DNA from 3 places in the Streptomyces sp. NPDC002054 genome. Region 3 is predicted to be linked to each of the others. Evidence: riboswitches for the same ligand, from Rfam matches in the RefSeq annotation. Region 3 holds a riboswitch; each other region holds the start of a gene.
The links. Region 3 has a riboswitch for cyclic di-AMP ahead of ABT123_RS05550 (transglycosylase family protein). Riboswitches for the same ligand answer to the same signal wherever they lie in the genome.
Positions count from the first base shown of each region.

Region 1 (4,191 bases), on a different contig from region 3:
GGTGCTGGGCCTGGGCGCCCAGGGCGGCGAGGAGATCATCCTCGCGTCGGAGGCCGAGGGCGCGGAGGTGGCGCTCGACCGCCTGGCGAAGCTGGTCGCGGAGGGTCTCGAGGAACTTCCCGAGACGGTCTGACCCTTCGGGTTCGTCCCGAGTCGTGCACACGTGGCGGAGCCGCGGCCCCGGAGGACGGGGGCCGCGGCTCCGATCGTTTTCCCCGCTTCCGCAATTCCGGATTACGGGCAACGGGGAATTCCGGCCGATGCCGAATTCACACCCGGCTCACACCCGGGCGGTAATACACCCGCTCTTTGTATACGGCTTCTGTTAATGCCGGCCGCTCGACATGTTTACGGCAGGTTGCGAAGTCCTCACCGGTCCGGCGCCCGACCTCCGCCCCCTCATCCGGTGCGCCTCGGCGGCCCGCTCCGCATGCGCCGCGGTCAGCGCCCGGGCCCGTTCCGCGTCGCCGCGGGCCACCGCGTCCACGATCGCCCCGTGCTCGGCCCAGGACTCCACCGGCTGGGCGGGCACCTGCACCGCGTACATCCAGGCCACCTTGTGCCGGAGCTGGGTGAGCAGGGCGATCAGCCCGGGGCTGCCGGAGGCCTGGGCCAGGGTCTCGTGGAACCAGCCTCCCAGGGCCCGCAGATCCTCGCCCTGGCCCTGCCGGGCCCGCTCCCGGCCCAGCCGGACCAGGCCGCGGAGCACCTTGAGGTGCGCGTCCGTGCGGCGCCGGGCCGCCCGCGCGGCGGCCAGCGGCTCCAGCAGCATCCGGAGCTCCAGCAGGTCGGCCGCCTCCTGCTCGGTCGGCTCGGCCACGCAGGCGCCCGCGTGCCGCCGGGTGGTGACGAAGCCCTCGGACTCCAGCGTGCGCAGCGCCTCGCGCACCGGGACCCGGGAGACCCCGTACCGGCGGGCCAGAAGTTCCTCGGTGAGTCTGCTCCCGGGCTCGAAGACTCCGGTGACGATATCGTCGCGGATTGCCGTACACACCGCGTGCGCAGGAATACGCAAGACCGGACCTCCGCTTAATGCTGGTGTCATTGTCCCGACTCTATTGCAGCACACGATTATTTCCGAGCGGAGACGGAAAACAAAAGAAGAAAACCCCCGGGCTCGGTGAGCCGGGGGTCTTCTTCGATGCTGCGGGTGCTGCGGGCCTGAGTCAGACCAGAGTCAGATGCTGACGCCGTGACTGCGCAGGTAGGTGATCGGGTTGATGTCCGAGCCGTAGTCCGCGCCGGTCCGGGCCTCGAAGTGCAGGTGCGGGCCGCTGGAGTTGCCGGTGGACCCGGACAGGCCGATCTGCTGGCCCGGGGTGACCTGCTGTCCCTTGGAGACGCTCAGGGAGAGGAGGTGGCCGTACTGGGTGTAGGTGCCGTCGGCGTGCTTGATGACGACGTTGTTGCCGTACGCGCCGCCCCAGCCGGCCTCGACGACCGTGCCGAGACCCACCGAGCGGACCACGGTGCCGGAGTCCGCGTGGAAGTCGATGCCGGTGTGGCTGCCGGAGGACCACATGCCGCCGCCGGCCTTGTACTGGGTGGAGACGTACGAGTCGCCCAGCGGGGAGACGAAGGTGTTCAGCCGCTTGCGCTCGGCCTCGCGCTCGGCGCGCTCCTTGGCTTCGCGCTCGGCCTTCGCCTTCGCCTCGGCCAGACGCTTCGCCTCGGCGGCCCGCTGCTGCGCCTCGGCCTCGGCCTGCGCCTTGGCGGCGGCAGCGTCGGCGGCGTGCTGCTGGGCCGCGGCCTGGGTCTCGATGTCGCCGGCCAGGTCGTCGCCGACCACGACGGCGTTGAGACCGGTGTCGAGATTCGCGTGATCGTTGTCCGCGGCGAAGGCCGGAGCTGCGAAGGAGCCGACGACACCGGTGGTGGCGAGGGCTGCGATCCCGGCTATGCCGGCGGTCTTCTTGCTCAGACGGCTGGAACCACGGTGCTTGCCGGAACCGGCGGCACGACTGCCGAACGCCATGAAGGGGCTGATCCTTTCCTTCCCTCTCGCCTACCGGGTTAGCTGACGGGTTCGGAGCAGGAAGGTCTCCTACGGCCCCCCTCTGGCGAGGCGGACCGATTCACCCCAGGGACTGATGTGGGTCCCCGGCTCCCCAGGCTCGCGCCTGACGGGGACTCGGCGATTGCTGCCCGGTGCCGCGGGTGCGGCGGTTACAGCTGACGGGCAGCGGGACCGACGCTAGGCGGATCATCAGTCAATCGCCAAACAGACGCGCCTTTTTGTTGCGTACGCCACACGGCATACGGGGAACCACTCCACTTAATCGGACATTAGGCGAGCAAAAGGGGTCTTGGCGGATGAACCACCAAGACCCCGTGCCAGACCCCATGCCGGAACCCGTACCTCCGGACGCCGTCCGGAGGCCAGTTGACGACCGTACGGTCAGTTGGCGACCACGGTGACCTCACCGATGCCGAGCGCCCGCACCGGGGCCTCGATCTGTGCCGCGTCGCCCACCAGGACGGTGACCAGACGGTCCACCGGGAAGGCGCTGACCACCGCCGAAGTCGCCTCCACCGTGCCGGTTTCGGCCATCCGCGCGTAGAACTCCGCCTGGAAGTCGTCCGGGAGCTGCTGCTCGACCTGGTCGGCGAGGGTGCCCGCGACGGAGGCGGCCATCTCGAACTTCAGCGGGGCCACGCCCACCAAGTTCTGAACCGCCACGTCCCGTTCGGCATCGGTCAGGCCGCCCTCCGCCAGCGTCCGCAGCACCTTCCAGAGGTCTTCCAGCGCCGGACCGGTGTTCGGGGTGTCCACCGAGCCGCTGATGGCGAGCATGGACGCGCCGGTGGCACCTTCCGGAGCCGTCGGGGCGGTGGAGCGCAGCACCTGCCCGAAGGAGCGGACGCCGTAGGTGTAGCCCTTCTCCTCGCGCAGCACCCGGTCCAGGCGGGAGGTGAGGGTGCCGCCCAGGCAGTACGTGCCGAGCACCTGCGGCACCCAGACGCGGTCGTGCCGGTCCGGACCGATCCGGCCGATCAGCAGCTGGGTCTGGACCGCACCGGGCCGGTCCACGATGACCACCCGGCCTGTGTCGTCGGCGGTCACCGCGGTGGCCGGACGCCGCGCCGCGCTGCCGCCGGTCCAGGCGCCCAGGGTGTCCGCCAGAACGGCGTTCAGGTCCGTGCCGGCGTAGTCGCCGACGATCACCGCGGTGGCGGCTGCCGGGCGTACGTGGGCCTCGTAGAAGGCGCGTACGGCCGCGGAGTCGATCCGGGCGACGGTCTCCGCGGTGCCCTGGCGCGGCCGGGACATCCGCAGCGCGGCCGGGAAGAGCTCCTTGGACAGCTGCATGGCGGCCCGGCGCGCCGGGTTGGCCAGCTCGTGCGGGATCTCGTCGAGCCGGTTGCGGACCAGGCGGTCCACCTCCTCGTCGGCGAACGCGGGGGCGCGCAGCGCCTCGGCGAGCAGCGCGAGGGCCTTGGGCAGCCGGGAGGCCGGGACCTCCAGGGAGACCCGGACGCCCGGGTGGTCGGCATGCGCGTCGAGGGTGGCTCCGCAGCGCTCCAGCGCCGCGGCGAACTCCTCGGCGGAGTGCTTGTCGGTGCCCTCGGACAGCGCCCGGGCCATGATGGTGGCCACCCCGTCCAGGCCGGCCGGCTCGGCGTCCAGCGGGGCCTCGAGGATGATCTCGACGGCCACCACCTGCTGGCCGGGCCGGTGGCAGCGGAGCACGGTCAGGCCGTTGTCCAGGGTGCCGCGCTCGGGGGCCGGGAAGGCCCACGGGCGGGCCTCGCCGGCCTGCGGCTGCGGGTGGAAGGTCATCGTGACGGCTGCGGTGTCGCTCACTGCTCCGCCCCCTCGTTCTCGTCGTTCGCGTCGTTCGCGTCGTTCTCGCCGTCGCCGTTCTCCTCGGCCAGCGGCTCGTACACCAGCACGGCCCGGTTGTCGGGGCGCAGCCGGGCGGCGGCCACGGCCTGCACCTCCTCGGCCGTGATGTCCAGCACCCGGCCGACGGCGGTCAGCGCCAGCTGCGGGTCGCCGAACAGCACGGCGAACCGGCACAGTTCGTCGGCCCGGCCGGCCACCGTGCCCAGCCGGTCCAGCCATTCGCGCTCCAGCTGGGCCTGGGCGCGCTCCATCTCCTCCGCGGTCGGGCCCTCGGCGGCGAACCGCGCGAGCTCCTCGTCCACGGCGGCCTCGATGTCGGGCACCTCGACGCCGCCGGAGGTCTT
Region 1 is NZ_JBEOXT010000003.1:115,704-119,894, reverse strand. Features, by position in the region: gene ABT123_RS03735 (HPr family phosphocarrier protein) at 1-133, shown strand, start outside; gene ABT123_RS03730 (GntR family transcriptional regulator) at 326-1,015, opposite strand; gene ABT123_RS03725 (M23 family metallopeptidase) at 1,178-1,975, opposite strand; cyclic di-AMP (ydaO/yuaA leader) riboswitch at 1,988-2,147, opposite strand; gene ABT123_RS03720 (M16 family metallopeptidase) at 2,399-3,781, opposite strand; gene ABT123_RS03715 (M16 family metallopeptidase) at 3,802-4,191, opposite strand, start outside.
Region 1: another riboswitch for cyclic di-AMP. It lies ahead of ABT123_RS03725 (M23 family metallopeptidase); the one in region 3 lies ahead of ABT123_RS05550 (transglycosylase family protein).

Region 2 (4,191 bases), on a different contig from region 3:
CCATGGCGGCGGGGCTCGCGGTCCTGTCGGTGCTGGAGCAGGAGGACCTGGTGGCCCGCGCCCGGGCGATGGGGGACCTGCTGCGCGGGCGGCTGGCCGCCCTGGTGGACGAGTACGAGCTGCTGCACGAGGTGCGGGGGCGCGGGCTGATGATCGGCATCGAGTTCGGCCGGCCGTCCTCGCTGGGCCTGCGCAGCCGGTGGACCATGCTGCAGGCGGCCCGCAAGGGCCTGTTCGCGCAGATGGTGGTGGTGCCGCTGCTGCAGCGGCACCGGATCCTCACGCAGGTCTCCGGGGACCACCTGGAGGTGATCAAGCTGATCCCGCCGCTGGTCGTGGACGAGCAGGACGTGGACCGGTTCGTGACCGCCTTCCGGGCGGTCATGGACGAGGCGCACGGCGGCGGCGGCCTGATGTGGGACTTCGGCCGGACCCTGGTGAAGCAGGCCGTCGCCAACCGCTGACGGCCTGCTTCGGGCACGGCTGGTTTCGGCTAGTCGAGGAGTCGTTCGCGCAGGCGGTCGAGGGTCTCGGGGCTGAGCCCGAGGCCCTCGGCCAGGTACGCCGGGACGCTGCCCCAGGTCTCCCCGATGGTGTCGAAGGCCGCCTCCAGGTACTCGGCGCGGGCGTCGAACAGCGGGGCGAGCAGGGCCATCACCTCGGGGGAGCGGGCTTCCGCGGAGTCGCTGCTGCGGCGGACCCGGTAGCGGCGGTGCGGCGCGTTGGACTCCAGGTAGTCCGCCAGGATCGCCTCCCGCTCCACACCGAGCGCGAGCAGGGTGACGGCGATGGAGAGCCCGGCGCGGTCCTTGCCGGCGGCGCAGTGCATCAGGGCCGGCACGCTGTCCTCGGCCAGGGCGTGCACCACCCGGCTGTGCTCGGCGGTGCGGGTCCGGATGATCTCCCGGTAGGACCGGGTCATCCGGGCCGCCGCCCGGCCCTCGCCCAGCAGTCCTCGGAGCTGCTCGAGGTCGCCGTCGCGGACCATCTTCCAGAACTCCTTGCCGTCCGCCGGGTCGGAGAGAGGAATGCCGACATTCCGGACACCCGGCAGGGTGACGTCGGGTCCCTCCAAGGCGTGGTCGGCGGAGTTCCGGAAGTCGAAGATGGTGTGCAGTCCGAGCGAGGCGAGAAACTCTGCGTCGGTTTCGGTGGCATGTGCGAGATGTCCGCTTCGGAACAGAACTCCCGATCTGACCTGTCGCCCATCCGAGGTCGACAAACCGCCCACATCACGGAAGTTGCGCACTCCGGACAGTTCGGGCTCAGTGGACGAATGGTGGGGTATCTGTTGCGTCACGGGAACTCCTCCGCGTCGGTGATGCCTCGTGAGCAGGATCATACGGTGACGTTGAGTGGCGGCTCGGCGTGGCCGAATTGCCTTGCCCGAACGGGTGTTGCCGGTCCGGAATGGACAGAGGGTGACGGGAATTCCGGTGATCCATCACTTTCATGATTCCTACCGCAAATTCATGGCTTGTTCTGTGCGCCCGAATTGGAATACGGTCACGACCGATCCGGGTGGAACGCCGAATCCTGCCGCCTCCCGGAAAACCGCACCCGACCATTCACGTGCGCGGCAGGAGCGGGGGAACCAGGTAAGCCGCTGTTCCGGATCTTTGTGCCGGGACGGCTCGGGGTGAAGCCGTACACCCGATGTACATGTGATGTGCATCGGATGTACTGCCGGACATCTCCAGTCCGAACCCGACAGCTCACCTCGCAGGCGACGGAGAGGAATTCGCCATGCCTGCAAAGGGTAAGCACCGCCGTCCCAAGTCCAGCCCGATAGCCCGCGGTTTCGTCGCGGCCGGCACCGGCGGTGCGGCCCTCGCGCTCCCGCTGCTGGGTGCCACCGGCGCGAACGCCGCCGAACTCCCCGTCACCCAGGCCCCCACCGCGCTGGCGGCCCAGAGCGCCGCCCGGGTCGCCGTCCAGACGCAGATCCAGTCCCTGGCCGTGCCGGCCGCCGCCCCCAAGGCGGTCCAGCTTCCCTCCGTCTACACCGTGGTCTCCGGCGACTGCCTCTCGGACATCGCCCAGGACCGGCAGGTCGGCGGCGGCTGGAAGCAGCTGTACGACAACAACCGCGAGGCGGTCGGTTCCGACCCGTCGATGATCCACCCGGGCCTGAAGCTGAAGGTCGGCGCCCCGGGCCAGGGCCAGGGTGCGGCCCAGGCCGCCGCCGAGGCTCCCGCCGACGCCCAGGCCGCGCAGGAGCAGCCTGCCGAGGCCGCGCCGGCCCCCGAGCAGCCTGCCGAGGTCGCCCCCGCCCCCGAGCAGGCAGCCCCCGCCCCCGAGCAGGCGGCCCCGGCCCAGGAGCAGGCGGCCCCGGCCCCGGCGCCCGAGCAGGAGCCCGCCCCGGCCGGGAACTCTGCCGCTGACACGAAGTCCTCCGGTGCGGCCACCGCCGGCGGCTTCGTCGCCCCGGTCACCGCCCGCGTCTCCACCCCGTACAAGGCCAGCGGGGCCATGTGGTCCAGCGGCATGCACTCCGGCGTGGACTTCGCCGCGACGGCCGGCACCAGCGTGAAGGCGGTCGGCGCCGGCACCGTGGTCTCGGCCGGCTGGGCCGGTTCGTACGGCAACGAGGTCATCATCAAGCACGCCGACGGCCACTACTCGCAGTACGGCCACATGTCGCAGCTCTCGGTCTCGGTCGGCCAGAGCGTCACCGCCGGCCAGCAGGTGGGCCTCGTCGGCTCCACCGGCAACTCCACCGGCCCGCACCTGCACTTCGAGATCCGCACCGGGAAGAACTACGGCTCGGACATCAACCCGCTGAGCTACCTCCGCTCGAAGGGTGTGAGCGTCTGACGGACTGAAGTCCGCCAGTAGGCCGGGGCCGGGAATCCGAGGGGGATTCCCGGCCCCGGCGGTATTCCTCGCGGGCGGGTGGCAAAGATCACGGTCCGTCAACCCCTGGCTACGGTCGCGTAGGTCACAGGTGTCGGGGAAAGATAAGCCGACGTGGCAGGCGACGACGATACGACGAACTCGACATTCCAGACCATTGGCTCATACGCGGCGATCGGTGACAGCTTTACCGAAGGTGTGGGGGACCCGGGACCGGGGGACACCTTCGTCGGCTGGGCCGACCGGCTGGCCGTCCTGCTGGCCGACCGCCGCGAGGAGCACGACTTCCGGTACGCCAACCTCGCCGTGCGGGGGCGGCTGCTCGACCAGATCGTGGCCGAGCAGGTACCGCGGGCCAAGGAGCTCGCACCCGACCTGGTGACCTTCTGCGCCGGCGGGAACGACATCATCCGGCCCGGCAGCGACCCCGACGACGTGGCCGAACGCTTCGAGGCGGCGGTCGCCGACCTCACCCGGGCCGTCGGCCTGGTCATGATCACCACCGGCTTCGACACCCGCGGCGTGCCCGTGCTCCGGCACCTGAGGGGCAAGGTGGCCACGTACACCGCACACGTCCGGGCCATCGCCGACCGGTACGACTGCCCGGTGCTCGACCTCTGGTCGCTGAAGTCCGTACAGGACCGGCGGGCCTGGGACGACGACCGGCTGCACCTCTCACCCGAAGGCCACACCCGGGTCGCCCTGCGGGCCGGCCAGGTACTCGGCCTCGAGGTGCCCGCCGATCCCGACCAGCCCTGGCCGCCGCTGAGGCCGCGCGGCTCCGCGGAGGTCACCCGGGACAACATCCAGTGGGCGCGCGAACACCTGGTCCCGTGGATCGGGCGGCGGCTGCGCGGGGAGTCCTCCGGAGACCATGTGGAGCCCAAGCGCCCGGACCTGCTTCCCCTGTGACTGAGGGGACGGGCGCCGGGAGCGGAATCCTTCGGCCTCGGTGTGCGTTGGGAAGGGCAGACACCTAGTACACCGTCCCTACCACCACCGTCCCAGGAGGCGCCTTGACCGGCTCCCGTCCCTTGCGTCAGCAGCTGCGTGAGCTGCGGTCCGAAGCCTTCGGCGCGGACCCGTCCGGCGAGCGGATGGAGCGGATCCGCCGCTCGCCGAACTTCGCGGACGGCGTCTTCCAGAACCCGGTCGGGGCGCGTACCAGGCCGTCCGGCTCCAAACGCGAGTTCGCGAAGATCTACTTCCACAAGGAGCAGCGCCTCCGCCGCAGCCCGGGCGCGCCCATCCCGGTCCATCCGACCACCCTGGCCGACCTGGCGAAACCGCCGGTCAGCGGCCTGCGGCTGACCTGGATGGGCCACTCCAGCGTGC
Region 2 is NZ_JBEOXT010000017.1:135,846-140,036, reverse strand. Features, by position in the region: gene ABT123_RS18215 (aspartate aminotransferase family protein) at 1-464, shown strand, start outside; gene ABT123_RS18210 (tyrosine-protein phosphatase) at 494-1,300, opposite strand; cyclic di-AMP (ydaO/yuaA leader) riboswitch at 1,552-1,744, shown strand; gene ABT123_RS18205 (M23 family metallopeptidase) at 1,747-2,817, shown strand; gene ABT123_RS18200 (SGNH/GDSL hydrolase family protein) at 2,971-3,768, shown strand; gene ABT123_RS18195 (MBL fold metallo-hydrolase) at 3,873-4,191, shown strand, end outside.
Region 2: another riboswitch for cyclic di-AMP. It lies ahead of ABT123_RS18205 (M23 family metallopeptidase); the one in region 3 lies ahead of ABT123_RS05550 (transglycosylase family protein).

Region 3 (4,191 bases):
ATGCACTTGAAGCCGTTGCGCTGGGCCATCTCGACGGCGTCGAGGGTCTCGGTCAGCGAACCGATCTGGTTCACCTTCACGAGCAGGGCGTTCGCGGAGCCCTCCTCGATACCGCGGGCCAGGCGCTCCGGGTTGGTGACGAACAGGTCGTCACCGACGATCTGGACGCGGGCGCCCAGCTTGTCGGTGATGACCTTCCAGCCGGCCCAGTCGTCCTCGAAGAGCGGGTCCTCGATGGAGACCAGCGGGTACGCGTCGACGAGCTCGGCGTAGTACTCGGTCATCTCGGCGGCCGAGCGGGACTGGCCCTCGAACTCGTACTTGCCGTCCTTGTAGAACTCGGACGCGGCGACGTCGAGCGCGAGCGCGATGTCCTTGCCCGGGACGTAGCCGGCCTGCTTGATGGCCTCGACGATGAGGTCGAGCGCGGCGCGGTTGGACTCCAGGTTCGGGGCGAAGCCGCCCTCGTCACCGAGACCGGTGGAGAGGCCCTTGGTGTGCAGGACCTTCTTGAGGGTGTGGTAGACCTCGGCACCCCAGCGCAGCGCCTCGGAGAAGGACTCCGCGCCGATCGGGGCAATCATGAACTCCTGGATGTCGACGTTGGAGTCGGCGTGCGACCCACCGTTGAGGATGTTCATCATCGGAACGGGCAGCAGGTGCGCGTTCGGGCCGCCGAGGTAGCGGAAGAGCGGCAGGTCCGAGGCTTCGGACGCGGCGTGCGCGACGGCGAGGGAGACGCCGAGGATGGCGTTGGCGCCGAGCGAGCCCTTGTTGTCGGTGGCGTCCAGGTCGAACATGGCCTGGTCGATCAGGCGCTGCTCGGTGGCGTCGTAGCCGACGAGCTCCGGGCCGATCTGCTCGATGACCGCGAGAACGGCCTTCTCCACGCCCTTGCCCATGTAGCGGTTGGGGTCACCGTCACGGAGCTCAATGGCCTCGAAGGCACCGGTGGAGGCGCCGGACGGGACGGCAGCACGGCCGGTGCTGCCATCGTCGAGGCCCACCTCGACCTCGACCGTGGGGTTGCCTCGGGAGTCCAGGATTTCCCGGGCTACGACGACGTCGATGGACGGCACGAGCATCTCCTTCTGGGATGTGACGCTGGGTGTGCGGTGGCGTGTGGGGCCGTGGGAGGCCCCTGCCGGTCTAGAGCCTAACCGGCTCCGGGCAGTGGGCCGGTCGACCGCCCGGGTCCTGGGACGAAAAAGGGCCCGAATACCCTCCTTACAGGACATAGGACCCTTGAATTCCGCCGGACACACCACCGCCCGGCACGTCGGGGACGCGCCGGGCGGGAGTGCTGCGCCGGGATGTGCCGGGAAGTGCCGGCCATTCAGCCGGGTGTCAGGAAAGCTTCAGCTTCTGGCCCGGGTAGATCAGATCGGCATCCGCAACGATGTCCTTGTTCAGGTCGTGCAGGTGCTGCCAGCCGCCCTGGACGCCGTTGGCGTCGGCGATGGCGCCGAGGGTGTCGCCGGCCTTGACCTCGTAGGAGCCGGTGCCGGTCTTCACGGCGAGGGGGGCGGCGGGCTTCGCGGCCGGCTTGGTGGCCGGCTTCGACGGGGCCGGGGCCTGGGAGCGCTCGGACCGGGTGGTGGTGGTCTCGGTGCGCTTGGTCTCGGTGCGCTTGGTCTCGGTCTTCGGCTTGGCCTGCTTGACCTCGGTGCCGGAGCCGTTCGAGGTGCCGGTGGAGCCGCCGGTGTACGCGGAGTTGGTCAGGCCCTTGCCGCAGTGCGGCCAGGCGCCCTTGCCCTGGCCCTTGAGGACCTTCTCGGCGACGGCTATCTGCTGGGCCTTGGAAGCCTTGTTGGCGGTGGCGGCGTACGCCTTGCCGCCGTACGCGGCCCAGGTGGAGGCGGAGAACTGCAGGCCGCCGTAGTAGCCGTTGCCGGTGTTGATGGACCAGTTGCCACCGGACTCGCACTTGGCGACGGTGTCCCACTGCGAGGCGGTGGCGGCGTTCGCGGTGCCCGCAGCCATCAGCGGGGCGGCGATCGCGGCACCGGTGACACCGGCGAGCGTGACGATCCGGGTGGCCTTGGAGGCGCGACGGTGCTTGCCCTTGCCGGAAAGCAGCATGGAACTTCTCCTCACCGACGCCTACGAGGTGAGCTGTCGGGTTCGGGCGAGTGAGTTGCCCGGCCTCGCGACCTAGCGCGTGGCTTAACCCCAAGCCATTCCCGCTGACCGTCTCTCAACGGCCGTCCGGGTCCGGCACTTACCTTGGTTCCCCCGCTCCTGCCTTCGGCGCTTGACGCGACGACTGTTCCCTCCGTCCGCCGGCAGGATTCGGCGATGCGGTCGAAGAGGCCCGCGGTGGCGAGCGATTCAGAAGGTAGACAGGTCTGCCCCGGATGTTCAACGAGCGTTTCGAGCACAAAACCGCCCCTACTTGCGCTCCCCGAAAGGGTGTTTGCGCAGGTGAGGGGCGGATTCGCGGAAGGTCACAGGGAGGACACGCCAGTTGACCGGAAGAGACGCATGTCTCACTTGCTCACAACGGACATTAGGGGCTTTCCGGTCGCCCGAACTGGCCCTATTTCTGGCTTAGATCCAGGTTCTGGCCCGGCTTGATGAGATCCGCGTCGCCCCCGATGACCTGCTCATTGGCCGCGTAGAGGGCATTCCAGCCGCCCTTGAGCCCCTTGGCGTCGGCGATGTCGCCGAGGGTGTCGCCGGCCTTCACGGTGTATGTCGGGTCCGTTTTTTCCGACTTGGCATTGGTTGCGGCGGTTTCCTCGGCGGCGGGTGCACCGCGGTGTCGTCCGGTGCCGGTGTCCGTGCCGGCCACCGGGGCGCCGCTCGGGTCGGTGACGGGCGTCGCCGGGTCGGTGGTCGCCGTGGGGCTCACCGGTGCCGTGGGGGCCGTGGGGTCGGTCGTCGGGCTGCCCGGAGTGGCCGGGGTGGTCGGCGTGCCGGGCGTGGTCGGCGCGACCGGCGGGGCGGTGGGGTCCACCGGGCCGGTCGGAGTGCCGGGCGTGGTCGGGCCGGTGGGGGTGCCCGGAGTACCCGGAGTGCCCGGGGTGGCGGGCAGGGTCGGGGTGGTGCCCGGCGCCGGCGTCTCACCGACCGGCGCGGTCGGCTTACCGGGCGCGGTGGGTGCGACCGGCGCAGTGGGCGCGGTGGGCGCGACCGGCTCGGTGGGCGGCAGCGGGGCCGGCATGACCGGCATGCCCGGGGTGAACACCCCGCCCGGCACGGCCGTCGGGTCGGAGCTGCCGGAGTCCTCCGGGCGGTCCTCCGGGCGGACCGGGGCGAGCGACCGGTCCGGCTGGGGGCCCGGCTGGCCCGGGTCCACGGCGGCGGCGGGGCCGTTGCGGGTCAGTCCGGCCGACTCCCCGCAGTGCGCCCAGGCTCCGGGCCCGTCGGCGGCCAGCACCCGCTCGGCGATGGCTATCTGCTGGGAGCGGCTGGCCAGGTCGGCGCGCGGGGCGTAGTCGAGACCGCCGGCGTCCTTCCACTGCTCCTGGGTGAACTGGAGCCCGCCGTACGCACCGCTGCCGTAGTCGGCGCTCCAGGTGCCACCGCTCTCGCACTCGGCGACCTTGTCCCAGGTGGCGGTGTCCGCCGCGCTCGCACTGGTGGCGGCGAGCAGCGGCATGGCCAGGGCGGAGCCGGTGACTCCGGCCGTGACGACGATCGCAGGGGCCTGACGGGGCCGACGATGGCGGCCGTTCCCGGAACGCATGAGGGTGGACCTTTCGCGTGACAGCGGGGAGGTCACGGAACCTAGCGCTCCTCGAACGCTTGTCACAAGTCGATGCAGCGCAGATCACGCGAAGGTCACAGCGGGGCGGCAGTGGGCACCCGGGCTGTTGACCTGCGGTCAGTTAATTAGCGGGGTGTGAAGCGAACCGGAAGCGTGCGCAGTCCACGCATGATCAGCCCGCCGCGCCAGCGCAGCGCCTCGGGCTCCACGGCGAGCTCCAGATCCGGAATCCGCGTCAGCAAAGTTGCAAGCGCTGTCTGTCCCTCCAGCCGGGCCAGCGGAGCACCCAGGCAGTAATGGATTCCGTGCCCGTATCCAAGGTGCTGATTGTCACTGCGGGAGAGGTCCAGGATGTCCGGATCGGCGAACCGGGCGGGGTCGCGGTCGGCGGCGGCGAGGACGACGAGGACCGGGTCGCCGGCCGCGATGTCCTGTCCGCCGAGCGTCAGCGGGCGGGTGGCAAACCGCCAGGTGGCCAG
Region 3 is NZ_JBEOXT010000004.1:209,424-213,614, reverse strand. Features, by position in the region: gene eno (phosphopyruvate hydratase) at 1-1,085, opposite strand, end outside; gene ABT123_RS05550 (transglycosylase family protein) at 1,348-2,082, opposite strand; cyclic di-AMP (ydaO/yuaA leader) riboswitch at 2,086-2,263, opposite strand; gene ABT123_RS05545 (LysM peptidoglycan-binding domain-containing protein) at 2,540-3,691, opposite strand; gene ABT123_RS05540 (cytochrome P450 family protein) at 3,838-4,191, opposite strand, start outside.